Regions from separate parts of the Fictibacillus sp. 7GRE50 genome, predicted to be linked through region 1. Evidence: a T-box and tRNA genes for the amino acid it is inferred to sense, from the RefSeq annotation. Region 1 holds a T-box; the other holds one or more tRNA genes.

Region 1 (16,434 bases):
ACTTATCACGACGCTTGTACTGATTACTGTCTTGGGTTGGATGTCTACTCAATATGTATCAGGAAAGTTATTTAGTCTTATCGATCGCGTGCTAGAGAAGACACCTTTTGTTAAGACGATTTATTCTGTGATAAAAGATACGATTCACTCTCTTTTTGGAGAGAAAAGATCTTTTTCCAAAGTAGTGCTGATTGAATATCCGGAACTGAATGTAAAAAGTGTAGGTTTTGTTACGACTGAAGATGTAAGTAGTTTAAGTGATGAGTTGAGAGATCACGTTGCTGTTTACATCCCTCAAACGTTTCAGATTGCAGGTTTCACTTTTTTAGTACCAAAAGACAAGATCAAAGTTCTTGATGTAAAACCTGAAGATGCCATGAAGTTTTTATTATCTGGTGGCGTAGCAACTAAATAAAATAGTCGATGAACAAACACCCTTGTAACGGAAAGGGTGTTTTTCGTTTGCTTTTTTCATACATTGAAAGAAAAGGAGGGTGTTAAGCTGATGACATCAAAACGGTTATTTACAAAATTAACACTCATCCCGTTCGAAATGGTCATAAATGCCTTTCCCTTTTTTCATAGAGAAAAAGTAATCTGGCAACTCAGTAAAGAGCAGAGGATGTTGCTACAAGATGAATGGAAAAGAATAAAAAGAAGACACGGAGAAGTTAAGATAAATCTTCAAAGCAATAGCAAAGAGTTAGTTCGAAGAATCAAAGCAGAGACGAAACGCTATAACAAAAATAATGTCACACGTACCACAGCTTATTTAACGTTCTATAATAAACACCCTGAGATCTCATGGTCATTTTTAGCTCATATGGTTTCTAGAAACGCTGGATATTTTATGAGTGATCTTAAAGGAGAGTTCTTACCACACATTCTTGAAGAAACATTTCTAACAAAATTGTACGACATGCTTGAAAAAGGAAACAGTATGATTTTTGAGGATGCTTATCCTCAACTGCTTTTATACGAAGAGAGTAAAAGAACAGGAATATCTCTGTTTCATCTTAGTCATCATTTCAACATTTCTCCATTTATTGAAGGCGTTTGGGAGATTTATATACGCCAAGAACATCAGGGCTTTTTACTTCCTGTCGCACAGATTATTAATGAACAAAGTCATATTGAAAAAGCACTTGTTCAAACAGAAGAATATAAAGAATTATTAAATTCTATCACATATCGTCTACAAGAATGGCTGAAACTTTCGCAAATATTGTTTCCTACATGGCCGTTGAAACAATCAATTGGAAGAAACATGAACCATTTTAAGAACCTTGATGAAAGAATTCGGTTGGGACAAAATTTATACTCCACATTATTTCAAACACAGTTTGCAACGAACATACACAGGTTTGCGAATGCTATTCCTCATACGGGATCGCGATGTGATTATGATCACAAAAGTTTTACTGCTATCTATCCTTCTCCGGATAAGTTTCCTAAAGAAAAGCTCTCTTTTTTCAAAGTGAAAAATAACACGAAAATATATAGTCCATTTCTTCTAGATGTATGGAAGCACAACTGTAGTGGACCTTATCTTGGTTCGAATTGGTTTGATGATGAAGAGTATGTATTAAAGAAGATGAAGTTAGTGAATAAACCTTCTCCCTCCACATGGATGACGTATTGGTCTGGTCTACACAAAATAGAGTCTGTATTTCTCTTTAATCGATATTATAAGATGCTCAAAAAAAATAGAAACCTTTGATAAAGGCTTCTATTTAAAAAAGGAAAGGATGTTACCCATTTGCTGTGCAAGCCCCATCACTTGATTTGCTCCGCCCATCATTTTTCCGAAGTTAAGTCCAGATCCTTGATTGTTCGGCATCATACCCATTGAATTTTGATTGCCTTGACTCTGCTGTTGGTTAAATGGCATACCTTGCATCATTGGATGTGACATCGCACCAGGTGGCATCATTGGCATCATATATGGCATGAATGGCTGTTGAGTTAATCCTTGTGAATATTGCTGCTGTGGCATAGAAGCTGGAGCTGCTGGAGCGTATGGCGGTCTGCCGGGTACCGTTTGGCTATTTGCATATCCCTTTGCAGTTGGTGTAGTAAAAGGGTCGTATCCGCCATATGGAAACATTCTTACAGATTTCTCTTTCAAAAAAAATCACCTCATAATAGTTTCTATATATGTATATTCAACGAATGAAAAAGGGACATAACCCTTTCGTGGAAGTGATGAAAACGCCCTGTCCAAATTTAAAACACATCATATTTTAATAATAGAAATGTGTGCTTTGAAAAGGAGGATAAGGGATTTATGTCTGATGAACATACTTCATGTGAATGGCTGTTAACGGCGATCGGTGATTCCTTAACTGTTGGAGTAGGAGCACCGGTGTTCGGCAAAGGATATGTGGGAAGATTTGTAAACTTCACACAAACTACTTTTGATAAGCACATCTTAGTAAAAAACTTCGCAGTAACGGGTACAACTTCCGAAGAAATATTAAATTCCTTAAGCGATAAAGAGATCAAACGGTCGATTAAGGATTCTAAAATCATATTAATCACAGCTGGTGGTAACGATCTTATTCAAGCGGCTTTTAAATATATGTTTACGAAAGAAGAAGAATTGATCTATCATGCTTTAGAAAATTGCAAAAAAAATCTAAACAAAATTTTTAAGAAGATCTATAAATTAAAAAGAAACTCAACAGAGCCGTTTATCATCAGAATATGCACGTTGTATAACCCGTACTTTAAATGGAGTAAAGCCATGCAATGGGTCAACATGTTTAACGATTTGATCAAGAGCTATGAGAAGATGCCATATGTGAAAGTAGCAGATCTATACAGTGTCTTTATGGGAAGAGAGAGTGAGCTCGTCTGTTTTGATACGATTCATCCAAACAAAAAAGGCTATCAAGTCATAGCCGTTTCACTGTTTGATTTAGGTTTTCCTGAAATTGAGTGATAAAATGTTCCGCACTCAAACCCAATAAAATTTCACGTACCGTAAGCGCATTCTATTTTTAAAAAATAAAAACCAGTCAATAACCAAAAAAAGAGGAGCTGCCACAATAATGACAGCTCCTCTCCGGAATTTTATTTACATAACAGGAATTTTTTCAAATTCTTTTCTAAGTGATCTGGAACGTTTTGCAGCATGTTCCACGGCTTTTTCAATGGCAACACCACCGCCATTTTCTGCAAGTGCATCAAGTCCTGCCGCAGTCGTGCCGTTTGGTGAGGTCACTTTCTTTCTTAGTTCAGCTGGAGAGTCATCGGACTCCATAACCATCTTACTTGCACCATAAAGTGTCTGAGCTGCAATATCACGGGCTAATTCACGATCAAGTCCGTTTTCTACAGCGACATCTTCCATATGTTCAAGCAAGTAATAAAAATACGCAGGTCCACTACCGGCTATTCCAGTGAAAACATCCATCTGTTTCTCAGATATAATTTTCACTTTGCCAATAGCTTTCGACAATTCTTGAGCTAAATCCAAATCTTCATTTTTTACATACTTACCGGCACTAATACCTGTAATGGATTCACCAATCATACTCGATGTATTAGGCATAACACGAATGATAGGTAAAGATCTGTTTAGGATCTCCTCTATATACGTTGTTGAAATTCCGGCAAGAACGGATAAAATGACATGGTGATCTTGAAGTGCGGGTCGAAGTTGTTGAAGAACTTCTTCCGCTTGTTTTGGTTTTACCGCAAGAATAATCACGTCTGTATTCGTTAATGAGAGTTCTTGAACTGAAGTTGTCGTAATGTTATATCTGTTCGTTAGTTCTAATCTTCTGTTTTCATTCGTGTGGTTCGCGGCTATGATTCGATCAGGAGAAATTTTGGCTTTGTTGATCAATCCTGATATCATTGCTTCTGCCATTGAACCTGCACCAATAAAAGTAATATTTCTGTATTTTAACATGCAACCCCTCTTTCAATGATTTTACTTATTTATAAAGTACTATGTTAACATGTTCACAAATAGATGCAAGTCGTTGTATCCATTTCCACTGGATTGTAATATGATTTTTACATAAGAAACAAAGGAGGAGCGTGAATGAAATTTTATGTGGCTTCGGGATTTCAAAATATAGAACGTGTAAAAAAGTTAGGTAAAGATCTGCAAAATAAACTTCATTGGCAGCTTACATATGATTGGACTGTTAACGATAGAGCAGAGACGAAAGAAGATCTGGCTGAAATAGGAATAAAAGAATATGAAGCAGTCATGGAAGCTGATATAACAATCGTGGTCTTACCTGGTGGGAAAGGGTGTCATACTGAACTGGGTATAGCTTTAGGGAATAAGAAAATCGTTGTTTTGCACGATCCGGAAGGTGTGTTGCAAAAATTATCTGAAGCAACTACATTTTATTTTCTACCACAGATTATACATTGGAATGGGGTAGTAGAAGAACTGCCTGCATTGTGCAGCTCTTCTGAACCTTATCTTGCCTCTTTATAAGATTGATTTTGAAATGTTGTAACGGTTTTGGCAGCGATCCGATCGTATCCTTCTTCATTTGGATGGATGGAATCGTACAACCATTTATCCATATCGTCTGTTTGAAGAGCATCGCTAACGGGAACTACCAAAGCTGGCTTGTGAGAAAGTGCTGTTTCGTATGCGATTAAATTCCAATCATTCAATAGTTTTTCCGTCGCTGGGTAATATTTTTGTTCAGCATTAACAACGTTATACAGTTCATTCAACACTATTATTGCGTTAGGGTTATGTTTTCTGATGTTTTCGAAAATATCATTTAAGTTTTGCTTATAATCAGATTTAACATCATCGTAACTTTGTATAGCTTTTAGTGGACCTTGTTTCTTTGCAATTTGTACGAGGTCATTACCGCCAATATTTATTGAAATGATGTCTGCTTTCTCTACAGATTGCTGAACAGCTGGAATGTCCAGTTGATTCAGTAAGCCTTTACTCGTAAAACCAGAAACACCTTGATTTTCGAGAATAAAGGTTTTTTCTGTTAAGTCCTGCAGGTTGTCATTCACTTTGTTAGCAAAACCACCTTGCTCAGAGCCTCTTCCTTCAGCTACTGAATCGCCTAGCACGAGGTGATTCAAAGTGGATTTTGGAGAATTCTTTAGATATTGAAGATAAGTGATTTGTTTCGAATCTGATGAATCACTTTGATCGATCACAGATTCTTTCTTGATCTGGTTTATCTTATATTGCGGATAATAATACCACCCGGCTGCACTTATGACTAATAGCAAAGCAAACAAGGAGATGATATATCTTTTTTTCATATATATCCTCCTGTAACATATTTTTTTAAAAATAAAAGTATTAGTTATAGATAATATCATAAATATGCCTAGAAAGTGAAAGGTGACCACTTGAATAATAATTCACTAAAGATACCTGTATTTATTCCATTAATAATTGGGATCATCGCAATATCGTTTTCTTCTATTTTTGTTAAATGGTCAGATGCACCTGTTTCTGTTCAAGGAATGTATCGATTATTATTTACATTGATCTTGATGTTTCCATTCGTTTGGAAACAAGTTCGTTTTTTGAAAAAAATGACTTGGCAAGAAGGCTTTTTGTTATTTTTATCAGGAACCTTTCTAGCTCTTCATTTTTTGTTTTGGATGGGATCATTGAAATTAACTACCGTTGCAAGCTCTACGATACTGCTTTCTTTACAGCCTGTTTTTGTAATGATAGGAGCATACATAGCGTTTCGCGAAAGAACTTCAAAGGCAGCAATCATTGGGATGGTTGTTGCGATCGTTGGGGCTATTATGATTGGTTGGGGAGATATTGGCATCTCAATAAAACATATTCAAGGAGATGTTTTATCTATTTTAGGAACGATTGTAGTTGCAGCTCATATGCTGATCGGTCAAAAGCTTCTAAGAACATTTCCTGCTACACTTTATAGTTTTTCTGTATTTTTTGTTGCTGTCATTGTTTTTGGAATCTATAATTTGACTTTGTCTATACCGATGACTGGGTATCCAGAGAAAGAATGGGGGATCTTTGTACTGCTTGCCATCATACCAACTGTATTTGGACATGTATTGTTCAATTGGCTATTAAAATATGTAACAGCTGCTACGATATCAATGGCAATCTTAGGTGAACCAGTTGGGGCAACTTTGTTAGCTTACCTATTACTTGATGAATCACTAACTCTTTCCCAATGGAGTGGTGGTGCTATCGTGTTAGCGGGGCTGTATTACTTCTTGCAAAATACGCGAAAACAAAATAGACGTTCAACTCCTGCACCGATCATGCCACCAGTAACATCAGGTCCAATTGTAAAAAAAGGGTAAGAGCCTTTTTCTATGCTTTTTATGGGCATTCTTATATGATGAAACAAACAGATGAAAAAAGGAGATTGATCTCATGAGTAACTATGCAAAAGCTACTTTTGCTGGAGGATGCTTTTGGTGTATGGTCACACCATTTGAAGAGTGGCCAGGCATCATTTCTGTAGAATCAGGCTATACAGGTGGTCACAAAGAAAATCCAACTTATAAGGAAGTCTGCAGTGAAACAACCGGCCATTTTGAAGCCGTTCAAATCACATTTGATCCATCCATCATTTCGTATGAAAAAATCGTCTCAGTTTTTTGGAAACAAATTGATCCTACTGATGCTGGCGGACAATTTTACGATCGTGGAGATTCGTACCGTACTGCCATTTTTTATCATGATGAAGAACAAAAAACGGTCGCTGAAAAATCAAAAAAGGAATTAGAAGAGAGCGGTCGATTCGACAAGCCGATCGCAACTTTAATTTTACCTGCTGATACGTTTTATTCTGCTGAAGAATATCACCAGGATTATCATAAAAAGAATCCTTTTCATTACAAACGCTATCGCCAAGGCTCAGGGCGAGATGCCTTTATCAAATCACACTGGGTAGATAGTGGGCAAAAAGAAGAAATACTAAAAACCCTTAATCCTATGCAATATAACGTTACACAAAAAGATGCAACAGAACCTCCTTTTCAAAATGAATTTTGGAACCATACAGAAGAAGGGATCTACGTGGATATCGTTTCTGGGGAGCCTCTTTTCAGTTCTTTAGACAAATTTGATAGCAGCTGTGGCTGGCCTAGTTTTACAAAACCTGTTCGTTCATCTACTGTCGAAGAAAAGGAAGATTTATCTCACGGTATGATCAGGACGGAAGTGAGAAGTAAGGATGCAGATTCTCACTTAGGACATGTATTCACAGATGGTCCACGAGATCAAGGTGGATTAAGATATTGTATCAATTCTGCAGCACTTCGTTTTATTCCTAAGAACGAACTAAAAGAAAAAGGATATGGAGAATACCTCACTCTGTTCGAACAAAAATAAACCAGCCTTGGGCTGGTTTATTTTTGTTCAGAAGAGGAATAAGAATGTGATTGTATATATTTTAATCGAGCAAATAAAATGATTGCGCCAGCTGAAAGACCAGATATCAATCCGATCCAATACCCATATGCACCAAGCGACGTAAAATTAGCTAGGTAGTATCCCACCGGTAGACCGAGCACCCAGTATGAGATAAATGAAAGCATAAAGGTGACATTTACATCTTTATAGCCTCTTAGTGCACCTTGAATCGGAGCGCCTATAGCGTCAGCTAGTTGAAAGAACACCGCATACCATAAGAACGAAGTCGTAAGTTGAATGACTTCTGGTTCTTTTGAATAGATTCTCGCTACTTGTTCATCAAACACCATTAAGAGACCAGAGAGAATTAGGGCAAAGCCAACAGCCGTAACGATTCCTATATAGCTATACTGCGCGGCATCCTTAAAGCGTTTCGCGCCTACTTCATAACCAACTGCAATCGTGAGTGCAAAAGAGATACTCAAAGGCAGCATATATAAGAATGAAGCAAAGTTTAGTGCAGCTTGGTGAGCAGCGATTGTTATCGTGTTGAAATCACTCATTAAAAGTGTAACAGCAGCAAATATACTTACTTCAAAGAAGATGGCAAGACCAATCGGAACGCCGATCTTCAACTGTTCTTTCCAAGCAGTTAAAGAAGGTTTATAGAACGTTCGAAACAGTTTATATCTTCTGAACGGGTTCATGTTAACAACGATCATAACGGTTATAATGGCAGTTACCCAATACGTTATTGCTGTTGCCACACCAGCACCTACACCACCTAATTCGGGAAAACCACCTTTACCGAATATGAATAAGTAGTTAAAGATAGCATTTACGGGTAATCCAATCAGTGTGATAAACATCGTAATTCTAGTCTGACCTAAAGCGTCGATGAAAGATCGAAGTGCACCGTATAAAAACAGCGGCATGATGCCGAACGATAATGCGATTAAATAGCCTCTTGCCACATTTTCTACTTCTTTTTCGAGAGACATCGCACCTAAAATGGAATCTAACACAACTGATCCTAATACAACAACGATGACTGAAATTACGACCGACAAGTAAACAGCTTGCATGACGGACCGGGGCACATTTTTTGTATTCTTAGCTCCTTCAAGCTGTGAAACAATAGGTGTTAATGCCATTAAGATACCGTTTAGTCCAGTGAAGATCGGAACCCATAAACTCGATCCGATAGCTACACCTGCTAGTTGATCAGCACCTGAACGGCCGCTCATAACCGTATCTAAGAAATTCATGGCATATAAGCTTAACTGAGTGATCAATACGGGAATCACCAGTATTAAGAAACTTTTATATTTACTTCTTAACGAATATGTCTGTATCATCTGCATACTTCCTTTAGTAGTTAAACTGTCAATTCGAGACAATGAATTATATCATAAAACATAACTAATATACGTGAAGGAGAAACTATGAGTGTTCAATTTCTTTTTGAAGTTCAATCTGTTCTGCCAGGAGAGCAAAGCAATGAAAAAATTGTACTGGTTTCAACAGAGCTTTTATATAGAAGCAGTGGAGAAACAATCTATACAGGTGTAATACCGGTTAGAGTAACTGAGCATGGAGTGTTTGTATCGGTCCCAGCAGTTACAGCTGCCTTCAACTCAAAGTATTTACGAACGGAAACGTTATTTCGGTTAAAACGATACATTAAACGAATGAGAGATTACTTGGATTTTGATAAAAAGGAATAAGTTGACTTTTTGCTTTTACCTTCATATAATATGAAAAACTATATGTCAGAACATTTATGAAAAAGAGAGTAGTCTGTAAGGATGTTATATAGCGAGCAAGGGATTGGTGTAAGCCTTGCACAACCTTCAGACGAAGCGCACTTTGGAAATGTTTGCTTGAAAACGAAGTAGAGCAAACCGGGACTTCCCGTTAACAAGTCAAGTGGCCTTTAGGCAATGAGAGTGGTACCGCGGTTAATATCCGTCTCTTCTATTAATTTAGAAGAGGCGGATTTTTTTATTTTAGGGAGGTTAAAGAATGAACGGTAAAAAAGTATTTGCAGCTTATTTAAAAGAAAGAATTGGTAGTGAACTATCTTTCGAAGAAATTGATTCCGCTATTGAAAAACCTAAACAAATTCAACAAGGTGATCTAGCATTTCCTTGTTTTCAATTAGCTAAGATCTATAAGAAGTCTCCGAATGAAATCGCAACAACGTTAGCTGGTGGAACGAGTCAAGATGCGTTTGAGAAAATAGAAGTTGTTGGAGGCTACGTGAATGCTTTTTTAAATAAAAAAGTAGCTGCTGCATCGCTGTTAACTCAAATATTAAAGGAGAAAAACAACTATGCTAATCATCGTTTTGGTAAGGAAAAGACAATCGTTATCGATCTTTCTTCTCCTAATATTGCAAAGCCTTTCTCAATGGGACACTTGCGTTCAACAGTAATTGGTTCCTCAATAGCCGCGATCAGTGAAAAATGTGGGTACACGACAGTTAAAATTAATTATATAGGTGATTGGGGTACACAATTTGGTAAATTAATCTGTGCGTACTTAAAGTGGGGGTTGGAAAATAAGGTAAAAGATAATCCGATCGGAGAGCTGACTAAACTTTACGTTCGCTTTCATGAAGAAGCTGAAAAAGATCCTTCGTTAAATGATGAAGGGAGAATGTGGTTTAAAAAATTAGAAGATAATGATCCCAAAGCAAAAGAATTATGGATCTGGTTTAAAGAAGCTTCCTTAGACGCATTTCAGAACATCTATAAATTATTGGATGTCCATTTCGATTCTTATAACGGTGAAGCGTTCTTTAACGATAAGATGGAAGCTTCCGTAAAAGCCCTGCAAGAAGAGAATTTGTTAGAACTCTCTGATGGTGCCCAGGTTGTAAGAGTAGGTGAAGATCTACCACCGTGTTTGATCAAAAAAACGGACGGCGCCACTCTGTATGCTACACGTGACATTACTGCTGCCATCTATAGAAAGAAGACCTATGACTTTGACGAGGCATTCTATGTTGTCGGTCACGAACAATCTCTACATTTTGAACAAGTGAAACGCGTATTGAAAAAGCTTGGACACGATTGGGCTGATCACATGCATCATGTTCCTTTCGGGCTTATTTTACAGAATGGTAAAAAGATGAGTACACGAAAAGGAAGAACTGTACTATTAGAAACTGTTATCTTAGAAGCAGTAAAGTTAGCAGAACAAAATATTAGAAGTAAAAATCCTGAACTCCAAGATTTACAGAATGTCGCACGACAAGTAGGGGTAGGCGCGGTTATTTTTCATGATTTAAAAAATGAAAAAGGAAACGATGTGGAATTCTCGCTTGATACGATGCTTAAATTTGAGGGCGACACGGGGCCGTATGTGCAGTATACAGCTGCTCGAATACAGACAATATTAAATAAAGGAAATTTTAACGGAAGTGTTCCGAAAGAGTTGTCTATCGAATCAGAAAGCTGGGAGATCATATCTGTATTAAATGAATTCCCTGAAGTTGTTGAACAGGCATTTCGCAGAAAAGAACCATCTGTTATTTCAAAATATGTCTTAAAGTTATCTCATAAATTTAATCACTACTATGCAAATGTGAAAATATTAAACACTAAAGAAACGCCGGAACGACTTGCGTTATGTGCAGCAGTTCAGATCGTCCTGAAAGAAGGATTACGATTATTAGGCGTTCAAACACCGAATAAAATGTAAAGTTACCCGTTATTTTGCTGCGAAGTTTATTTAGTAGCAAATCATCTAGAATCCGTTATATAATCTTATAACTTCATATAAATTATGGGATCGAGGAACGGACAATGAAATTAAATGAACATACGAAGGGTATATGGTATGCCGCTTTTTCTTATTTAATATGGGGATTCCTTCCACTGTATTGGAAACCACTTCAATCAGCAGGATCCGTTGAGATTTTAGCACACCGCATCTTATGGTCTTTTCTTTTAATGATCGCTGTAATGTTCTTATTAAATAAGAAAAACGCTCTTACAAGAGATGTAAAAGTGCTCTTTGGTAATAAGAAACAATTTCTATCTGTATTTACCGCTTCACTATTAATAAGCGGGAATTGGGTCATGTATATTTGGGCCGTCAATACAGACCATGTTGTTGAAGCTAGCTTAGGCTATTATATTAATCCACTTGTTAGTGTAATTCTGGGCATGCTTGTATTGAAAGAAAAATTAAACAGCTGGCAGCTCGTATCCTTTGTATTAGCCGCATGTGGTGTTTTTCTATTAACGTGGCAACATGGAGAGTTCCCTTGGGTAGCTGTTTCTCTAGCTCTTTCGTTCGGCCTGTATGGACTTGTAAAAAAACTTGGGAGTTTTGACTCGTTAACGGGCTTAACATTTGAGACGATGTTTGTCTATCCATTAGCTTTCATTTATTTGATCTATCTTCAATGGAACGGGGAGGCGTCATTTATTTCTGGAGGCACTTCTACGACACTACTTTTATGGGGAGCTGGACTTGTGACTGCAGTCCCATTACTTTGCTTTGCGCAAGGTGTAAAGCGGATCTCTATGACGATGATCGGTTTTCTACAATACATTGCTCCCACTATCATGCTCGTATTAGGTGTATTTTTGTATCATGAAACATTTAGTCAGATTCATGTCATTTCATTTACCTTGATATGGATCGCGCTCCTTATTTTTACGGTCAGCAAAACAAAATGGGCAAATTATCTCATAAATCGTAAAAAACAAAATTCACTTTCTGCGAAAATATAGTATAATGGCAATGACCATTGTTACAGTTGAAACCTTATCAATGATAAGGTTCTTTTCATTCATTGTTTGAGAGCGCTTTAAATAGGGAAAAATTCAATGGCGAGAAATGATGAATCACCTGTTAACAGCAACAGCACAATACTTACAAAGGGAAGCAGGAGGGAACAAAAGATGAGTCATCAACGTTCCAAATCAGAAAATCCTTGGCAGGGACTAAGTGGACCAAATATGGCCTACATCCTTGAACTATATGATCAATATAGTGTGGATCCGGAATCTGTTGACAGTTCATTCAAAGAGAAATTTGATGCTTGGGGGCCTCCTATTGAGGGCTCTGTATCAAATCAACGTACTGCACAGAGTTTTGATGGATTGGATTTCGAGAAATTAGCAGCTGCATTAAAATTAGCAGAAAACATTCGCACTTACGGTCACTTAGCAGCTAACTTATACCCAGTAGGGGAATTTCCGAAAGACAACCACCATATTGACCCGAAAGAATTTAACTTAACTAAAGAAGATTTGAAAGCGATACCACCTTCCTTTATTTGGAAAGAAGCGCCATCTAGTGTTAAAGACGGCTATCAAGCCATCCAAATGCTTCAGGAAGTGTATACGAAAACAATCGCTTATGAATTCAGTCATGTACATGAGACTGAAGAGCGCCAATGGTTAAACACCATGGTTGAAACTAGCCAACATTATCCTAAATTTTCGGCTGAAGATAAGAAAAACCTTTTAACACGCCTGAGTGAAGTTGAAGGATTTGAGAAATTCCTTCATAAAACATTCGTTGGGCAAAAACGTTTCTCTATCGAAGGCGTTGATATGCTGGTACCGATGCTTGATGAAGCAGCTAAAGAAGGATGCCGTGACGGAGCAGAACATGCTCTGATCGGAATGGCACACCGTGGGCGTCTGAACGTACTTGCTCACGTTCTTGGCAAACCTTATGAATTAATTTTCTCAGAATTTCATCATTCTCCAAACAAGGAGCTAATTCCTTCTGAAGGTTCTAGAGGAATTAACTTCGGATGGACGGGAGATGTAAAGTACCATCTAGGTGCAAGCCGATTAGTTGAAACAGATCAATCTCATAAAATTAAAATCTCACTTGCTAATAACCCAAGTCACTTAGAGTATGTTGATCCAGTTGTTGAAGGATATACAAGAGCAGCTCAGGAAACGCGTGACAAGAAAGGTTATCCGGTGCAAGATACTTCTAAAGCATTTGCGATTCTTATTCATGGTGATGCTGCATTTCCTGGCGAAGGAATCGTTGCTGAAACATTGAACTTAAGTCGCCTTAGAGGGTATCAAACGGGTGGAACACTTCATATCATCGCAAACAATTTAGTAGGTTTTACAACAGATAGCGGTGATTCTCGTTCGACGAAATATGCGAGTGACCTTGCTAAAGGTTTTGAGATCCCGATCATTCACGTTAATGCAGATGATCCAGAAGCATGTATTGCAGCTGTACATCTTGCTTATGAATATCGTAAAAAGTTCCAAAAAGATGTTCTGATCGATCTGATCGGATATCGTCGATTCGGTCACAATGAAATGGACGATCCATCTGCAACACAGCCTCGATTGTATAAACATGTAAACAGTCATCCGACCGTTCGTGACGTTTATGCAAAACAGCTTGTTAACGAAGGTGTACTATCTGATGAAGAAGTAAAGTCTATTGAAAATGATGTATTAACAAAGCATCAGACTGAATATGAAAAAGTTCAAGGTCGCAAAGAAAAATTCAAATTGGAAGACACAAGACTTCCTGATCCGTTATCGAAAGCACTTCCTGATATCGATACCACAATTTCAGTTAGTGATCTTCAAGAACTTACAGAAAACATGCTGAAGTTCCCAGAAGACTTTAATGTATATCCGAAAATCAAGAGAATCCTTGAACGCAGACGCAAGTCATTCCAAGGGGAAAAGATCGATTGGGGTATGGCTGAATCATTAGCGTTCGCTTCTATCCTTAAAGATGGAACGCCGATTCGTATTACGGGGCAAGACTCTGAGCGTGGTACATTCGCGCAAAGACACCTTGTATTAAACGATAGTGAGAGCGGAAAGAAGTTTTCTCCATTGCATGCCATGGATGACATCGATGTTTCGTTTGCGATTCATAACAGTCCATTGTCAGAATCATCAGTTGTTGGTTTTGAGTACGGTTATAATGTATTTGCACCTGAAACGCTTGTTATTTGGGAAGCACAATACGGAGATTTCGCGAACGTTGCTCAAGTTCTGTTCGATCAGTTCTTATCAGCAGGACGTGCGAAGTGGGGACAAAAATCAGGTATGGTGATGCTTCTTCCTCACGGATATGAAGGTCAAGGACCTGAGCATTCAAGTGCACGTCTAGAAAGATTCTTACAGTTAGGTGCAGAAAATAACTGGACGGTTGCTAACGTAAGTACTGCTTCACAGTACTTCCATTTGCTACGACGTCAAGCAAAGCTTCTATCAATGGATGAAGTTCGTCCGTTAGTCGTTATGACACCTAAGAGCTTGCTGCGTGACACGAAAGTAGCATCCATGGCGGAAGCTTTTGAAAGTGACCACTTTATGCCATTGTTACAACAACCTGGTCTAGGCAAAGAAAAAGACAAAGTGAAGAAAATCTTACTTTGCTCTGGTAAGATTGCGATCGATCTTGAAAAAGCTCTTGAACAAGATCAAGTAGCAAGAACGGAGATGCATATCGTTCGTGTTGAACAGATCTATCCGTTCCCAGAAGAAGAGATGAATGCTCTATTAAAAGAGTATCCAAACGTTGAAGACTTGATCTGGGTGCAAGAAGAGCCGAAAAACATGGGATCGTGGTTATACATCGAACCAAAACTTCGTGCTGTAGCACCAAAAGCTCACGTTTCTTATATTGGACGTCAAGAACGTTCGAGTACGGCTGGTGGGGAACCAGACATCTATAAAAAAGAACAAGAACAAATCATCCAAACATCATTAGCACTAGACATTCAATCGCGAGAGGGAGGCCGTGAACATGTTTGACGTTAAAGTTCCGGAGTTAGCCGAATCAATTTCAGAAGGTACAGTAGCACAATGGCTTAAAAAAGAAGGCGACACAGTTGTTAAAGGTGAAGATCTAGTAGAGCTTGAAACTGATAAAGTAAACATTGAAATCAGTGCTGAGCGAGATGGCGTTTTAAAAAATATCAAAGTTGAACCAGGCGACACTGTAGCCGTTGGGGATATCATCGCTTCTATCGTTGAAGGCGGAGCTTCTGAGTCTGCAGAACCTGCAGCAGAAGAAAAGACGGACGAAAAAGCAGCTCCAACTCAACAAAAACAAGAGCCCGTCGTTGAAAAAGACGCGGCTGAAGAAGAACTGAAAGCTTCTGATCGCCCGATCGCATCTCCTGCAGCTCGCAAGCTTGCTCGTGAGAAAGGCATCGATCTTTCTGAAGTGAATGCTCGCGATCCTCTAGGACGCGTTCGCACGGAAGATGTAAAACGTCACGCTGAAGGTGGAAGCACAGAAAAAGCTGCTCCGGCATCTAAGCCAGCAGCAGCAGCTTCTAAACCAGCTGCTTCTGTTGAAGCGGTAAATCCTGAGAAACCTGTAGAGCGCGTGAAGATGTCCCGCAGACGTCAAACGATCGCTAAGCGTTTAGTTGAAGCTCAACAAACAGCAGCGATGCTTACAACGTTTAATGAAGTTGATATGACGGCGATCAACGAAGTTCGTGCTCGCCGTAAGGACAAGTTCTATGAGCAAAACGGAGTTAAACTAGGATACATGTCATTCTTCACGAAAGCTGTTGTCGGAGCACTGAAAAAGTTCCCTGCCATCAATGCTGAGATTCAAGGCGATGAAATGGTTCTTAAGAAGTTCTACGATATCGGAATCGCAGTTGGAGCAGAAGAAGGACTAGTTGTACCAGTTGTTCGCAACGCTGATCGTCTAAGCTTCGCTGGTATCGAAAAAGAAATCGGAAACTTAGCTGAGAAGGCACGTTCTAAAAAGCTATCATTAGAAGACCTTCAAGGTGGATCATTTACAATCACGAACGGCGGAATCTTCGGATCGATGCTTTCAACACCAATCTTGAACGCACCTCAAGTTGGTATCCTTGGAATGCATACAATCCAATGGAGACCAGTAGCGATCGATAAAGAGCGTATGGAAAACCGTCCAATGATGTACATCGCACTTTCTTATGATCACCGTATTGTAGATGGAAAAGAAGCGGTAAGCTTCTTAACAACGATTAAATCACTTCTGGAAGATCCAGAATCACTTCTTTTAGAAGGTTAATGTTTAGTAACGTAATGATGATATGGAACACC
Region 2 (16,047 bases), on a different contig from region 1:
AATTTTTATTATAACGGGAAAGCGGTTTAAACTCTATAGCAACTATCGGTATTTGTCGAAAATCTTAAACCTCCAAAAGCGTTGATGTATCAAGAAAATTTACGTATTTAGTTGTTAGCGTTTTCTTGACGGTGTCAAACGATGGGAGTAAAATGGACATGTTGCTAGTTAATTAAGCTAATTGTTTAACACTCATCCTCTAGAAGAGGAAACTTAAAACGCTTACATGTGGAGAGGAACAAAGATTAGCAGCCAGAGAGAGGCTAAATTTGAAGGGGGCAAGAGAATGGCTGGCAGTAGAGATTTTATTAACAGAAGGATTCATTCATTATTAGGAGTAATTCCGATCGGGATTTTTCTCGTACAGCATCTAGTTGTAAACCATTTTGCAACGAGGGATGCTGAAGCATTTAACAAAGCGGCGCATTTTATGGAAAGTTTACCTTTTCGTATTTTCCTAGAAACGTTTGTCATCTACTTACCTATTTTGTTTCATGCCGTGTATGGACTTTACATTACGTTCCAAGCAAAAAACAACGTTACCCGCTATGGCTATTTCCGCAATATGATGTTCCTCGTTCAGCGTGTAACAGGCGTTATCACATTAGTCTTTATCGCTTGGCATGTATGGGAAACACGTGTACAGGCTGCGTTGGGACAAGAAGTAAACTTTGATATGATGGCAGACATCTTAAGCTCTCCATTCATGGTTGTCTTCTATCTTGTTGGTGTTTTATCAGCAGTATTCCATTTTGCTAACGGATTATGGTCGTTCTTTGTCAGCTGGGGCCTTACAGTTTCGCCTCGTTCACAGAAAATTTCAACATACGTAACAATGGGTGTATTTGTTGCACTTGCTATTGTTAGCGTAAGAACAATCTTTGCATTCATTTAAAAGGGGTGAGACAAATTGAGTAATCAGAAAATAATTGTTGTTGGCGGAGGTCTCGCCGGTTTAATGGCTACGATCAAAGCAGCTGAAGCTGGTGTGAACGTTGACCTCTTTTCAGTTGTTCCAGTAAAACGTTCGCATTCTGTTTGTGCTCAAGGTGGTATAAACGGTGCTGTAAATACAAAAGGTGAAGGAGATTCACCGTGGGAGCATTTTGATGACTCTGTATACGGTGGAGACTTCTTAGCAAACCAACCTCCAGTTAAAGCAATGTGTGACGCAGCGCCAGGAATCATTCATTTAATGGACCGTATGGGTGTAATGTTTAACAGAACGCCTGAAGGATTACTTGACTTCCGTCGTTTCGGAGGAACACAGCATCATCGTACTGCATTTGCTGGTGCTACAACGGGTCAGCAGTTATTGTATGCACTTGATGAGCAAGTTCGTCGTCATGAGGTTGCAGGTCTAGTAACGAAATATGAAGGATGGGAATTCTTATCTGCCATTATTGATGACGAAGGACAATGTAGAGGAATCACCGCACAAAACTTGAAAACGATGGAAATCGTAAGTTTTCCTGCAGATGCAGTTATTATGGCGACTGGCGGACCTGGAATCATTTTCGGTAAGTCGACTAACTCTGTTATTAACACAGGTGGAGCAGCATCAGCTCTTTATCAGCAAGGTGTTTATTATGCGAATGGTGAGTTCATTCAAATTCACCCGACGGCCATACCTGGTGATGACAAGCTTCGTTTAATGAGTGAATCTGCACGTGGTGAAGGTGGACGTGTTTGGACTTATAAAGACGGAAAGCCTTGGTACTTCCTAGAAGAGAAGTATCCAGCATACGGTAACCTTGTTCCTCGTGACATCGCTACACGTGAAATCTTCCACGTGTGTGTTGATCTGAAGCTAGGAATCAATGGTGAGAACATGGTATATCTTGATCTTTCACACAAAGATCCTAAAGAGCTTGATATCAAACTTGGTGGAATCATTGAGATCTACGAAAAGTTCATGGGAGATGACCCACGTAAGGTTCCTATGAAAATCTTCCCTGCTGTTCACTATTCAATGGGTGGCATGTGGGTTGATTATGATCAGATGACGAACATTCCAGGCCTTTTTGCAGCTGGTGAGTGTGAATATCAGTATCATGGTGCTAATAGATTAGGAGCTAACTCGCTGCTTTCAGCTATTTTTGGCGGCATGGAAGCTGGTCCGTCGGCTGTTCGATACATTAGAGGATTAGAAAAAACAGTTGAGGATGTACCTTCTACTGTATTTGATAACCAAGTGAAAAAAGACCAAGAAGTATACAACAATATTCTATCTATGGATGGAACTGAGAACGCTTATGTGATCCATAAAGAGCTTGGAGAATGGATGACAGACAACGTAACGGTTGTAAGGTACAACGATAAGTTAAAACAAACAGATGAAAAGATTCAAGAATTGATGCAGCGTTATAAAAACATCAATATTAACGATACTTCCAAGTGGAGCAATCAAGGTGCATCATTTACACGTCAGCTATGGCACATGCTTCAGCTAGCTCGTGTTATTACACTCGGTGCTCTTAACCGTGATGAAAGTCGTGGAGCCCATTATAAACCGGACTTCCCTGAACGTAATGATGAGCAATGGTTAAAAACAACAAAAGCGAAATTCAATCCAACAACGAACGGACCAGAATTCGAGTATGAAGAAGTAGATGTTTCGCTAATCCAGCCACGTAAACGTGACTATTCTAAGAAGAAGGCAGGGGTGTAAGAATGAGCACAAAAATGGTGAAATTCGTCATCTCAAGACAGGATAACCCAGAAACTGCCCCATATTTAGAAGAGTTTGAGATTCCTCATCGTCCAAACATGAACGTAATATCTGCTCTTATGGAAATTCGTAGAAACCCTGTTAACGCTAAAGGGGAAGCTACGACTCCCGTTACTTGGGAGATGGGTTGTTTAGAAGAAGTTTGTGGAGCTTGTTCCATGGTGATCAACGGAAAGCCTAGACAATCTTGTACGGCTCTTGTTGATCAGTTAGAACAGCCGATCCGTCTTGAACCAATGAAAACATTTCCGGTTGTCCGTGATTTGGCGATCGATAGAAGTAGAATGTTTGATGCACTTAAACGAGTTAAAGCTTGGATTCCAATCGATGGCACGTACGACCTTGGACCAGGACCTCGTATGCCTGAGACTAAGCGTCAGTGGGCATATGAACTTTCAAAATGTATGACTTGCGGTGTTTGTTTAGAAGCATGTCCGAACGTAAATACGAACTCGGACTTTATCGGACCGGCGCCTTTATCTCAAGTTCGTTTATTTAATGCTCACCCAACTGGTGAGATGAATAAAGAAGAGCGCTTGAACGCGATCATGGATGACGGAGGTCTTGCAGAGTGCGGTAACTCTCAAAACTGTGTGCAGTCTTGTCCTAAAGGAATTCCTTTGACAACATCAATCGCTGCACTTAACCGTGATACAAGCTTCCAAGCTTTCAAGAACTTCTTTGGAAGTGATCGTTAAAGTATCATACAGAGCTTCTCTCATCAGGGAGAAGCTTTTTTTAAAAACAAATAACTGAATAGCGATTCATTAAATATCTGTATGGAAAGGCGGTAAAGAATTTGGCTAGGCAAGATTACATATCAAATATGGATGATTGGCAGAAGGGCTTTTCTTTTTATCACGAATTGCAAGTACGTTTTGGTGAGATTGACGGATTTGGCCACGTGAACAATACGAATATCTTTACTTATATGGAAGAATCACGAATCGCGATGTTTAAGGAACTGGGTTTGATGACTGACTGGGGTGCTCCAGATTCAGAAGAGATTCCGGTAGTGGCAGACCTTCAATGTGACTATTTGGCCCAGATCATGTACGATGAAAAATTAAAAGTATATGTGAAAATAAATGAAGTAGGTTCATCTTCAATAGACATCCATTACTTAGGCATAAATGAGAAGAAGATTCCTGTATTTACAGGGAGAGGTGCTATCGTACAGATTTCTAGAAGAAATGGACGTCCCGTAAAGTGGAATGAAGAGTTGAAAAACCAACTAAATAATTTTTCTAAAGAAGCCCATGTATGAAAATGGGCTTTTTTTTATGGTTTATCCGTAATATTCTTCATACTTTTTAAATGAACCAAGTCACTCCCATCTGATTCTTTACATACTATATGTTGACTAAATACTTCCAATATTCGTTGGCGGTTCCTAAACCCTAGCAAGGAGGGGTGAATTCATTGAAAGATAAACACTACCGACCGAAGCCTCTACTTACAAAAAGAGAGAGAGAAGTTTTCGAACTACTAGTTCAAGATAAGACCACAAAAGAAATTGCGGAACAATTATTCATTAGTGAGAAAACAGTTCGTAACCATATTTCGAATACCATGCAAAAGCTTGGGGTTAAAGGACGCTCTCAAGCCGTTGTAGAGTTATTGAGGCTTGGAGAACTCGAGATTTAGTCAGAAAGCGGCTTTCATTGTGAAAGCCGTTTTCAGTTTGATTATCAGCAGGTAAAAAGTGTAATTGATTTTTCTAACAGTTTTCCGCTATGATGAAAGTTATGATGTTAGTGGTTTATGGACCTAAATGAAAAAGGTGAAAAAATTCATGAACAAAAGCCTGCAAGTGAAAAAAGTTCTTAATAATAATGTGGTTATTGCTATTGATTCCTTCGATGAAGAAAGAATTGTTATTGGCAAAGGAATCGGCTTCGGCAAGAAACCAGGTGAAGAGATTCTTCCTAAGCAAGTGGACAAGTTATTTGTATTGAGAGATGAAAACGAACAAGAACAATATAAAACGTTATTAAATTCGATAGATGAAAAGATTGTAGAATTGATCAATGATGTAATTGTTCACATACGAACTCGTTTTGAGAATGAGTTAAACGAACATATACATGTTGCGTTAACCGACCATATTACATTCGCGATCAAACGATTAGAACAGAATATGGATATTAAAAACCCATTTCTAACAGAAACTCAAACACTGTATCCGAAAGAGTATACTGTCGCTGAAGAAGCGATCGAAATCATCAATAAATCGTTAGGGATTCATCTTCCTGAAGGGGAGATCGGTTTTGTTGCACTTCATATTCACAGTGCTATTACGAATAAAAGTGTAACTGATATAAAGAAACATTCAGAGCTCATCAACACTTTGATGCAGATGATCCAACATTCATTAGACCTTACGATCGATACGAAAAGCATCAATTATTTACGTCTTGTTCGTCATCTAAGGCATGCGATAGAACGGGTCTCTATGGGTGATATCATGGAAGAGCAAGAAAAGTTAGCAAAAGTGTTGAAAGAAGAATATCCTTTATGCTACAATTTGGCGTGGAAGTTGATTAAGGTTATGCAAAATACCTTACAAAAACCCGTGCCCCATGCAGAAGCAGTATATTTGACAATGCATTTGCAAAGGCTTTCGCGTTATGACAATGAAGACAAATGATAAATGAATATAGAACAACTCGTTTTTACGTGTTACTGATTCGATCAGGCATAAGTAAGAAACAAAAGTGTAGCAGATGCTTAATTAGGATATATTAATTCTGATTAGGGATTTACTCATGTTTCTTATTTATGTCTTTTTTTGTTTGATGCGAAAGTAAATGGAAGGGTTATCATAATAAAAAGGAGGACTTCCTATGTGGAAAAAATTATTTGGTGTTCTTCAACGCGTAGGTAAAGCGCTTATGCTGCCGGTTGCGATCTTGCCAGCTGCAGGTCTCTTGCTTGCCTTTGGTAATGCGTTTAAAAACCCAGCGTTGATTGAAAGAATACCTGCATTAGATGCAGCATGGTTCCAGCTTGTTGCAGACGTAATGGAGAAATCGGGAGACATTGTTTTTGCTAATCTATCGTTACTGTTTGCCGTTGGTGTTGCCGTCGGTCTTGCAGGCGGTGAAGGTGTAGCAGGATTAGCAGCAATTATTGGTTACTTGATCATGAACGTAACCATGAGCGTTATTGAAGGGGTAACGCCTGATATGATCGGAAAAGATCCTTCTTTTGCGAACGTACTGGGTATTCCGACACTTCAGACGGGAGTGTTTGGAGGTATCATCGTCGGTATCTTGGCCTCCTATCTTTATAAGAGGTTCTATAACATCGAACTTCCTCAATACTTAGGATTCTTTGCTGGAAAACGTTTCGTTCCGATTGTTACTGCAGTTTCTGCTTTAGCACTGGGTATTGTTATGACGTTCATCTGGCCGCCTGTACAGCATGGACTTAATACGTTCTCTGAAAGCATGATCAATTCGAACTTGACGGTCGCAGCATTTATCTTTGGTGTGATCGAACGTTCATTGATTCCTTTTGGACTACATCATATTTTCTACTCGCCGTTCTGGTTTGAGTTCGGCTCTTATAAATCTGCAGCAGAAGGACTTGTTCGTGGTGACCAAGCGATCTTCTTTGCACAACTAAAAGATAACGTTGAATTAACAGCAGGTACTTTTATGACTGGTAAGTTCCCGTTCATGATGTTCGGCCTTCCGGCTGCAGCATTAGCTATGTATCACGAAGCACGACCTGAACAAAAGAAAATAGTTGCGGGTATCATGGGTTCTGCTGCGTTGACTTCTTTCTTAACAGGAATCACGGAACCACTTGAGTTTACTTTCTTATTTGTTGCTCCAGTATTATTTGGAATTCATGCTATTTTCGCAGGGCTTTCTTTTATGGTTATGCACTTGTTAAATGTTAAAATAGGTATGACTTTCTCTGGTGGTGTAATCGACTACTTACTGTTCGGAGTACTTCCTAACCGTACAGACTGGTGGCTAGTAATTCCTGTAGGTCTCGTATTTGCAGTGATCTATTACTTTGGTTTCCGTTTTGCGATCCGTAAATGGAACCTTAAAACACCAGGACGAGAAATCGTGGATGACGAAGTTGAAACGAATGTTGGACCGTCCAATAAAGATTCACTAGCAGCGAATATTTTAGAGGGATTAGGCGGAGAGTCCAATATTTCTAACCTTGACGCTTGTATCACTCGATTAAGAGTTTCTGTAAATGATCCTAAGGAAGTGGACAAGGATCGATTGAAAAAACTCGGAGCTTCCGGCGTTCTTGAAATGGGTAATAACATTCAAGCGATCTTTGGAACTCGTTCAGATACGATTAAGAGTGAAATTCAAGATATTATCAGTGGTAAGACTGTAGCTAAACCGAAGAATTCAGAGAAAACGCCTGAACAAGGAAAAGTTGTTGAAACAAACAATCCTGGTGCTACACCAACTTCATCGATTTCTACAGATGATGATCGTTTTGTTTCTCCGATTAAAGGGAAAATACTTCCGATCACCGAAGTTCCTGACCAAGTTTTCTCAGGAAAAATGATGGGTGATGGATTTGCGATCGAACCAGCAGAAGGCTTGGTGGTTTCACCTGTTAATGGTAAGATAATGAATATCTTCCCGACGAAACATGCCATCGGTATTGAGTCAGATTCAGGCAAAGAAATTCTCATCCACTTTGGTATCGATACAGTGAAACTGAAAGGTGAAGGTTTCGAGAGCTTTGTTTCTGAAGGCGACAGAGTTAAGATCGGTCAAAAGATTTTAAAGGTTGACCTGAACTTTGTTAAGGAAAATGCACCATCCGTAATCACACCGATTGTATTCACGAATCTATCGGATGAAACAGTTTCCGTCGAAAAAACAGGAACTGTGGCTATAGAGGAAGAAAATATTATTACATTCAAAAAATAAAGGGGTAATTATCATGGCAGAAAAAACATTCAAAGTAACTAGCGAATCAGGAATTCACGCACGTCCAGCAACAACTTTAGTTAACCAAGCAGGTCAGTTCAGCTCAGATATTACACTTGACTACAACGGAAAGAGCGTTAACTTAAAATCAATCATGGGCGTAATGAGCCTAGGGATCCAACAAGGATCTTCAATCGTGATCAAAGCAGAAGGTTCAGATGCAGATGAAGCAATCGCTGCATTAGAAAACGTAATGAAAAAGGAAGGGCTTGGTGAGTAATGTCTGAAAAAATTTCAGGTATTGCAGCATCAGCCGGCATCGCAATCGCAAAAGCGTTTGTTCTTCAAAACCCTGAATTAACGATCGAAAGAAAATCGATTTCAGATTCAGCGAGTGAAATCGATCGTTTTGAAGCAGCGCTTAACGTTTCCAAAGAGGAACTTTCTGTTATAAAAGAAAAAGCGAACAAAGAGTTAGGCGAAGATAAGGCAGCGATTTTTGCTGCCCATCTTCTTGTTTTGAGCGATCCAGAACTAGTTGATGCTGTAAAACAAAAGATTGAAAATGAAAAAGTTAACGCTGAAGCTGCAATGGACGATGTTTCATCCATGTTCATCAATATGTTTGAATCCATGGATAACGAATACATGAAAGAGCGTGCGGCAGATATTCGTGACGTTTCAAAACGAGTTTTAGCACACTTGTTAAATGTGACGTTTACTACACCTGCAAGTATCACAGAAGAGGTTGTCATCTTAGCAGAAGATTTAACTCCTTCTGACACGGCTCAATTAAACCGTAATTTTGTTAAAGGTTTTGCAACTGACATTGGAGGGAGAACTTCTCACTCAGCAATCATGTCTCGTTCAATGGAAATTCCTGCAGTAGTAGGGACTAAAACAATTACAGAGAACGTTGAGAACGGCGTAATGGTAATTATCGACGGTCTGGATGGACATGTAATCGTGAATCCTACTGAAGATGAAATCGCTACGTATGAAGAAAAACAAAAACAATATCAAAAGCAAAAAGCGGAATGGGCAAAGCTAGTGAATGAAAAAACATTCTCAAGCGATTCTGTTCAAGTTGAGCTTGCGGCTAATATTGGAACACCAGCTGATGTAAAAGGTGTTCTAGAGAACGGTGCAGAAGGCGTTGGTTTATACCGTACAGAGTTCCTTTACATGGGCCGTGATCAACTTCCTACTGAAGAAGAGCAGTTCAAGGCATATAGTGAAGTGCTTCAAAAGATGGAAGGTAAACCAGTAGTTATCCGTACACTCGATATTGGTGGAGATAAGGAACTTCCTTATCTAAATCTTCCGAAAGAGTTAAATCCTTTCTTAGGATTCCGTGCGATTCGCCTTTGCTTAGAAGAGCAAGACATTTTCCGTACGCAACTTAGAGCACTTCTTCGTGCAAGCCAATATGGGAACTTGAAGATCATGTTCCCGATGATTGCAACACTTGGAGAATTCCGTGCTGCTAAAGGAATCTTATTAGAAGAAAAAGAAAAGCTCGTTTCTGAGGGAATTGAAGTTTCAGAATCCATTGAAGTAGGTATCATGGTGGAAATTCCATCAACAGCGGTAATGGCAGATACTTTTGCTAAAGAAGTTGATTTCTTCAGCATCGGCACTAACGATTTGATTCAATATACGATGGCTGCAGATCGTATGAACGAACAAGTTTCTTACTTGTATCAGCCGTACAATCCAGCAATCTTAAGATTAGTAAAAATGGTTATCGATGCAGCACATAAAGAAGGTAAATGGGCTGGTATGTGTGGAGAGATGGCAGGCGATCCGATCGCAATTCCAATTCTTCTTGGGCTTGGTCTGGATGAATTCTCAATGAGTGCTACATCTGTACTTCCTGCTCGTAGTCAGATTCTCGGTCTGTCTAAAGAAAAGATCAGTGCACACATGGATGAAATTCTACAAATGGAAACAATGGAAGACGTTGTGAAGTTTGCAGAAGAAAATTTCTAAAGTGGAAAAAAGACTATGGGGAAATTTCCATAGTCTTTTTCTATAGATGTTTGAGTGAGTAGGGTTGGACACGAGAGTGGTTGATTTCCGCTCCAGGTTGCTCGGATTTAAAACATTCCATTAACGAATGGTCTTGCAATTTCATAAAAATATTAGCAGAATAGAAAACAGTGACTAACGCCATTATGTATATAGAGATGAGGCGATGTTTTTTGAATAGACCCATTGGAGTCATTGATTCAGGAGTGGGAGGTTTAACGGTAGCAAGAGAGATCATGAAACAGCTACCGAAAGAAGAGATTATCTACTTAGGAGACACGAAAAGGTGTCCGTATGGCCCGAGACCATTTGAAGAAGTTAGGGCTTATACGTGGGAAATGATTGACTTTCTTTTAGAACAGGAGATTAAGATGCTCGTTATCGCCTGTAATACAGCTACTGCAGCAGTTTTAGAAGAAGCGAAGAGAAAGTTAGACATTCCTGTCTTAGGAGTTATCCATCCTGGTGCCCGTTCCGCTTTAAAAGCGACGAAAAATAATCATGTCGGTGTAATAGGGACAGTCGGGACGGTCAATAGTGGTGCTTATAAACAGGCGCTAACACAGATTCGTAACGATGTAATCGTAGAAAGTTTAGCATGTCCGTTGTTCGTTCCGCTTGTTGAACAAGGTAAGTTATCTGGTGAAGAGACATTAAGTGCAGTTTCAGAAACTTTATATCCACTTAAGGATCTTTCCATCGATACGTTAATTCTGGGATGCACTCATTACCCGTTGTTAAGACCAATCATTCAGCAAGTGATGGGTGAACATATCACGTTGATCTGTTCAGGTGCAGAAACTGCGCGTGAAGTTTCTGTCATCTTAGACCATAGTGGGCTTTTAAATACAGAAGATGCTAAACCGATGCACCGATTTTTAGCGACAGCAGAGAGCGATCATTTCCTGCAGATCGCCAACCATTGGCTAGACCGTAAGATTGAAAAAGTAGAATGTATGAAGTTATAGTTTTCAAAGAGCATGAAAATTAGGTAACCTCATAATTAGAATATTGAATTGAAAGAGTAGGATCCTTTTTGGGGTTCTGCTCTTTTCTTTTAATTAAAGCCAGTCTCTTTTATTTTTTGTACAAGTGGTCTAATGGGAGAGGATAGCTCGTATACATAATAGTACAAACCACTTGAGGAGGGAAAGTATGCGCAAAATGATGAAGTCAGGAGCACCGCTTATCATATTATCAGCTTCATTGCTGGTATCAGGTTGCGGACTATGGGGAGAGAAAGCAGGAAATGAGCTTGATCCCCCTAAAGTGAATTACGTGAAAGAAGGTCAGTCGCTGGATAAGAAAGACAAAGCGGCGAGTGCAGAGCAAACGAATAAGCGGCAACTGTTTTTATTCGACAGCAACGGGATGGTTGTCCCACAGGTACTGGCTCTTCCAAAGAACGATGAAACGGCTAAACAAGTATTGCAGTATCTTGTAAAAGACGGACCTGTAAGCAATCTGCTCCCTAACGGTTTTCAAGCTGTTCTGCCAGCTGATACAGAAGTGTTATCGGTAAATATCAAAAAGGGGACAGCTACGGCAAATTTTTCAAAGGAATTTACAGAGTATAATGCAGCGGATGAAATGAAGATCTTGCAAGCTATTACATTCACACTTACTCAGTTTGACAACATAAAAAAAGTTAAAATACAAATCGCAGGAAAGAACCAAAATTCAATGCCTGTTAATAATACACCAGTTGGTGACGGTGTGAGTCGTGTTGACGGGATAAATCTCGAAAATGGCAGTGTGGCAGATATCACGAATAGTGAACTCGTAACTCTCTATTTCTTGGCACAAACACAGGATCAAACGTATTATGTACCTGTAACGCGTCGAGTTGCAAAAGAGGGGACAGATAAAGTAACAGCAACGATCGAACATCTAATTGATGGTCCATCTGCAGAAAGCAGCCTTTTAACAGACTTTAGAACAGATGTGAAACTGTTAAGTACACCTGTCGTCAAAGATGGTGTTGTTACATTAAACTTCAATGGAGCTTTGCTGGATAATAAAGAAGAAAGCATGATTGCAGATGAAGTGTTAAATTCAATTGTTCTTTCGCTTACAGAGCTATCTGAAGTGAAGAAAGTGGCGATTAAAGTTGATGGGAAGTCTAAGATATTCAATGAAAAAGGTAAAGAACTTACAGCCCCGGTTTCAAGACCTAAAAAAGTGAATACAGGTGAATTTTAAAATTAAATAGGTTGTGATACAGTAAAGAGGCGAATATTCGTCTCTTTTTTTATTGCTCTGTTGTTTTGAAAGTAGTTGATTTCCGTTTCAGGTGTCTCGCTTTCCGCGGGGCGATCGGTGAGCCCCTTGCCGCTTTGCGCCTTTAAGGGTCTCACCTGACCGCTCGTCCCGCAGGAGTCTCAAACCTTACACTCCAATCAACTTTGTCGACGATGAGAATGAACATGCAAAAGTAACAATCTTTTGCAAGCGAAATGAGAAGAGCTTTGGACAACCTTTGTACTTTTAAAGTATTTGATTCCGCTTTATGTCCCTCGCATTCCAAATGGGAGGCGTACATTTTATAGTTGAAGACGCTTCACCAAATGACAGTAATATCACAATCCTATAGAAAAACTTTTTACAAAACGGAGGCGTACCTAATGAAAATTTTAGTTGCAACGAAAAATAGAGGTAAAGCTAAAGAATTTCAATCGATGTTAGGAAGTTTTGGGGTTGAGATCCTCACTTTAAACGATATTGAAGGAAGTCCTGACGTTGAAGAAACTGGAGTCACTTTTGAAGAGAACGCTATTTTAAAAGCTGAAACCATCTCTAAACAGATGAATATTCCTGTTATCGCGGATGACTCAGGATTAGAGATCCATGCTTTAGAAGGACGACCTGGCGTTTATTCAGCTAGGTATGCAGGTATACATAAAAGTGATGAAGAGAACATGAACAAAGTCTTAGAAGAACTTCAGAATGTTGAAGATAACGATAGAAACGCTCAGTTTGTATGTGCTCTGGCTTTTGCGAGACCTCAAAAAGAAACGCTAGTTGTAAAAGGGGAGTGTAAAGGTCAGATTTTAAGAGAAAAGAAGGGAACGGAAGGTTTCGGGTATGATCCGATTTTCTTTCTTCCTCAATTAAATCGTTCGATGGCAGAGTTAGCAAAAGAAGAAAAAAATAAAATTAGTCATAGAGCAATAGCTTTGGAAAAACTAAAAAAACTGATCAATGAGGAGGATCTCTTATGGGAAAAGCCTTAATCGTTAGTGATAGTCACGGGTTAACAGATGAGTTAGAAACATTAAAGAGCCGCTATCAAAATGAAGTAGACCTTATGATTCATTGCGGTGATTCAGAGCTTTCGACATCATCTAAAGAAATGTCTGGATTTGTAACGGTTAAAGGTAATATGGATTATTTAGGCGATGATTTTCCTAACGAAGCCATTGAGCTGTTGGGAGATACTTGTATATATATAACACATGGTCATTTATACGATGTAAAAATGTCTTATCTTTCACTCGCATACAGGGCAGAGGAAACAGGTGCAGCAATTGCTTGTTTTGGGCATTCACACGTAGCTGAAGCCTTTGAACGTGAGGGAATGATCTTTATCAATCCTGGGAGTATCAGGCTGCCTAGAGGTTCTTTTGAAAAGACATATGCGTTGTTGGAGATTGAAGATAATAGGATATCGGTAAGTTTTTATTCACTCAATGGTATACGTATCGATCAGTTAAGTAGAACATTTGAAAAAAAAACAGTTAGAAAATAAAAAAGTTGAGAAAATGGGTTGACTATAATTTAGATATCATGTATATTTAGTTATGTCGTCGCGACAAGGTCTAAATTGTCTGCGGGTGTAGTTTAGTGGTAAAACAAGAGCCTTCCAAGCTCTGGTCGTGAGTTCGATTCTCATCACCCGCTCCATTTGTTTTTCTCACGTTCAAATGGTCCATGAAAAGTTACATCTGAAGTTAACAGATCTTACAATTAAAATGCATGATAAAAATATATTTGTATCCACAGTCGACGGGTGGAACAAATCACTGTGTGCCCGCAGCGCATGGTAATTGCGGAAAGCGCCATTACTATGCGAAAGGGGCTCCAATACATATGTCCCAGTAGCTCAGCCGGATAGAGCATACGCCTTCTAAGCGTACGGTCGGGAGTTCGAATCTCTCCTGGGACGCCATAATACTTACATAATAACAACTTTTCGACACGCTTGATATCCTCTATTAAAGGATATCAAGCGTGTTTTTTTATTTTTGATGAAAGCGCTTTAAAAATGTTTACAATGCAACGCGTTAAAGCTTCAAAACCTTATGGGCATGGGAATGAAAGCGTGTGCAAAATAACTGAAAAGTCAGAATTCGGTGAAATATCGAAAATTCGTGGTTGATTCTTTAATAAGATGGGCGTAATATTGTCAACAATTATTAAATTATTTTTAAAAAATTCAAATAATTCAAATTGACACGTAAAGGAGGATCACGATGCAGGAGCAATGGGTTTATGTTAATGGTGAGCACGTATTAAAGGAAGACGCCAAAGTCTCAGTTTACGATCATGGATTTTTATATGGAGATGGGGTGTTTGAAGGTATTCGAGTCTATAACGGAAATGTATATCGGCTAGACGAACATCTTCAGCGTTTATACGAATCAGCTCAATCCATTATGCTGACAATTCCACACACTAAAGAAGAACTAACAGACATCATCGTTCAAACGCTCCAGAAAAACAAATATCGTGATGCTTATATTCGACTAGTTATCTCACGAGGAAAAGGAAACTTAGGGTTGGACCCTTTTACATGCGGCCAACCGGGAGTCATTGTCATTGCAGAACAGCTTGCACTATTTCCTAAAAAACTTTATGAAACAGGTTTAGAAATCATAACGGTGGCAAGCAGAAGGAACCGTCCGGATGTGTTAAGTCCTAAAGTTAAATCGCTAAACTACCTAAACAATATCTTAGTTAAGATCGAGGCTAGTCTTGCTGGAGTTAGTGAAGCATTGATGCTGAACGATCAAGGGTACGTGGCGGAAGGTTCTGCTGATAATGTGTTCATTATCAAAGGAAATACGATCAAGACGCCGCCAGGATACTTAGGAGCTTTAGAAGGAATCACTCGAAACGCGATTGTTGAGATCGCACGAGCACAAGGATACAACATGGTTGAAGAGCCATTCACGAGACATGATGTTTATGTGGCAGATGAAGTATTTCTAACTGGAACTGCAGCTGAAGTTATTGCGGTAGTAAAAGTTGATGGAAGAGTAATCGGAAACGGAGCACCAGGTGAACATACGAACAAACTTTTAAAATCCTTTAGAGAAAAAGTAGTTGAAGAAGGAGTTAAGGTGTATCCGAACCAAGCTGTTCAAGCTGGATAAAAGAAGTATAGGAGTGTTACAGATATGCGCAGTAATATGATCAAGCAAGGAATCGATAGAGCCCCGCACAGAAGTCTTCTCCACGCAGCGGGAGTTGCACCAGAGGATATGGATAAACCTTTTATCGGTGTTTGTAATTCCTATGTTGATATTATTCCGGGGCATATGCATCTAAACAAAGTAGGTGAATGGGTAAAAGAAGCCATTAGAGAAGCTGGTGGAATTCCGTTCGAATTTAATACGATCGGCGTAGACGATGGAATTGCGATGGGGCATATCGGTATGAGGTATTCACTCCCAAGCAGAGAGGTCATCGCAGACGCAGCAGAAACGGTTATCAACGCCCATTGGTTCGACGGTGTGTTCTACATACCTAACTGTGACAAGATCACGCCGGGTATGTTAATGGCAGCTGTAAGGACGAATGTTCCGGCAGTATTTGTTTCAGGTGGTCCAATGGAAGCCGGAAAGTCTATGGCAGGAAAATCCCTATCCCTTGCCTCGGTATTTGAAGGAGTAGGTTCTCATTTAGCTGGAAAGATGACGAGAGAAGAACTTTTAGAACTCGAAACGAGTGCTTGCCCGACTTGTGGATCATGCTCAGGTATGTTTACAGCCAACAGCATGAATTCCATTATGGAGATGCTAGGTATTACACTGCCGGGTAACGGAACGATCGTAGCTACCTCAGACGAAAGAAGAGAACTGATCAAAGAGGCTGCAACGTCACTTATGGATCTTGTGAAAAACAATATAAAACCAAGAGATATTATAACGAAAGAAGCAATTGATGACGCATTTGCATTAGACATGGCGATGGGTGGCTCAACGAATACCGTTCTTCATATGCTTGCTATCGCAAATGAAGCTGAGATTGATTATGACTTATCATCAATCAACGAGATCGCAGAGCGAATTCCATATTTATCAAAGATCAGTCCTGCATCGGATTATTCCATGCAAGATGTTCACAGAGCAGGCGGTGTCAGTG

Evidence for each region. The T-box of region 1 lies ahead of argS (arginine--tRNA ligase). A T-box ahead of a tRNA ligase gene usually reads a tRNA of that ligase, here a tRNA-Arg.
Region 2: it has a tRNA-Arg gene. The T-box ahead of argS (arginine--tRNA ligase) is inferred to sense a tRNA for this amino acid. The anticodon was not compared.

Annotation. Positions count from the first base shown of each region.
Region 1 is NZ_JACZDW010000003.1:192,015-208,448, reverse strand. It holds gene IHV12_RS12225 (DUF502 domain-containing protein) at 1-415, shown strand, start outside; gene IHV12_RS12220 (DUF2515 family protein) at 506-1,720, shown strand; gene IHV12_RS12215 (hypothetical protein) at 1,730-2,128, opposite strand; gene IHV12_RS12210 (GDSL-type esterase/lipase family protein) at 2,288-2,944, shown strand; gene proC (pyrroline-5-carboxylate reductase) at 3,080-3,919, opposite strand; gene IHV12_RS12200 (group-specific protein) at 4,055-4,462, shown strand; gene IHV12_RS12195 (GDSL-type esterase/lipase family protein) at 4,444-5,268, opposite strand; gene IHV12_RS12190 (DMT family transporter) at 5,359-6,303, shown strand; gene msrA (peptide-methionine (S)-S-oxide reductase MsrA) at 6,377-7,339, shown strand; gene IHV12_RS12180 (MATE family efflux transporter) at 7,357-8,718, opposite strand; gene IHV12_RS12175 (hypothetical protein) at 8,806-9,087, shown strand; T-box leader at 9,135-9,339, shown strand; gene argS (arginine--tRNA ligase) at 9,386-11,068, shown strand; gene rarD (EamA family transporter RarD) at 11,173-12,108, shown strand; gene IHV12_RS12160 (2-oxoglutarate dehydrogenase E1 component) at 12,280-15,135, shown strand; gene odhB (2-oxoglutarate dehydrogenase complex dihydrolipoyllysine-residue succinyltransferase) at 15,128-16,402, shown strand.
Region 2 is NZ_JACZDW010000001.1:88,458-104,504, reverse strand. It holds gene IHV12_RS00480 (succinate dehydrogenase cytochrome b558 subunit) at 287-895, shown strand; gene sdhA (succinate dehydrogenase flavoprotein subunit) at 911-2,671, shown strand; gene sdhB (succinate dehydrogenase iron-sulfur subunit) at 2,674-3,429, shown strand; gene IHV12_RS00465 (acyl-CoA thioesterase) at 3,531-3,998, shown strand; gene IHV12_RS00460 (helix-turn-helix domain-containing protein) at 4,154-4,378, shown strand; gene glcT (glucose PTS transporter transcription antiterminator GlcT) at 4,527-5,381, shown strand; gene ptsG (glucose-specific PTS transporter subunit IIBC) at 5,578-7,650, shown strand; gene IHV12_RS00445 (phosphocarrier protein HPr) at 7,664-7,930, shown strand; gene ptsP (phosphoenolpyruvate--protein phosphotransferase) at 7,930-9,642, shown strand; gene racE (glutamate racemase) at 9,855-10,649, shown strand; gene IHV12_RS00430 (GerMN domain-containing protein) at 10,846-11,883, shown strand; gene IHV12_RS00425 (XTP/dITP diphosphatase) at 12,306-12,914, shown strand; gene IHV12_RS00420 (metallophosphoesterase family protein) at 12,899-13,429, shown strand; tRNA gene IHV12_RS00415 (tRNA-Gly) at 13,511-13,584, shown strand; tRNA gene IHV12_RS00410 (tRNA-Arg) at 13,773-13,849, shown strand; gene ilvE (branched-chain-amino-acid transaminase) at 14,154-15,056, shown strand; gene ilvD (dihydroxy-acid dehydratase) at 15,081-16,047, shown strand, end outside.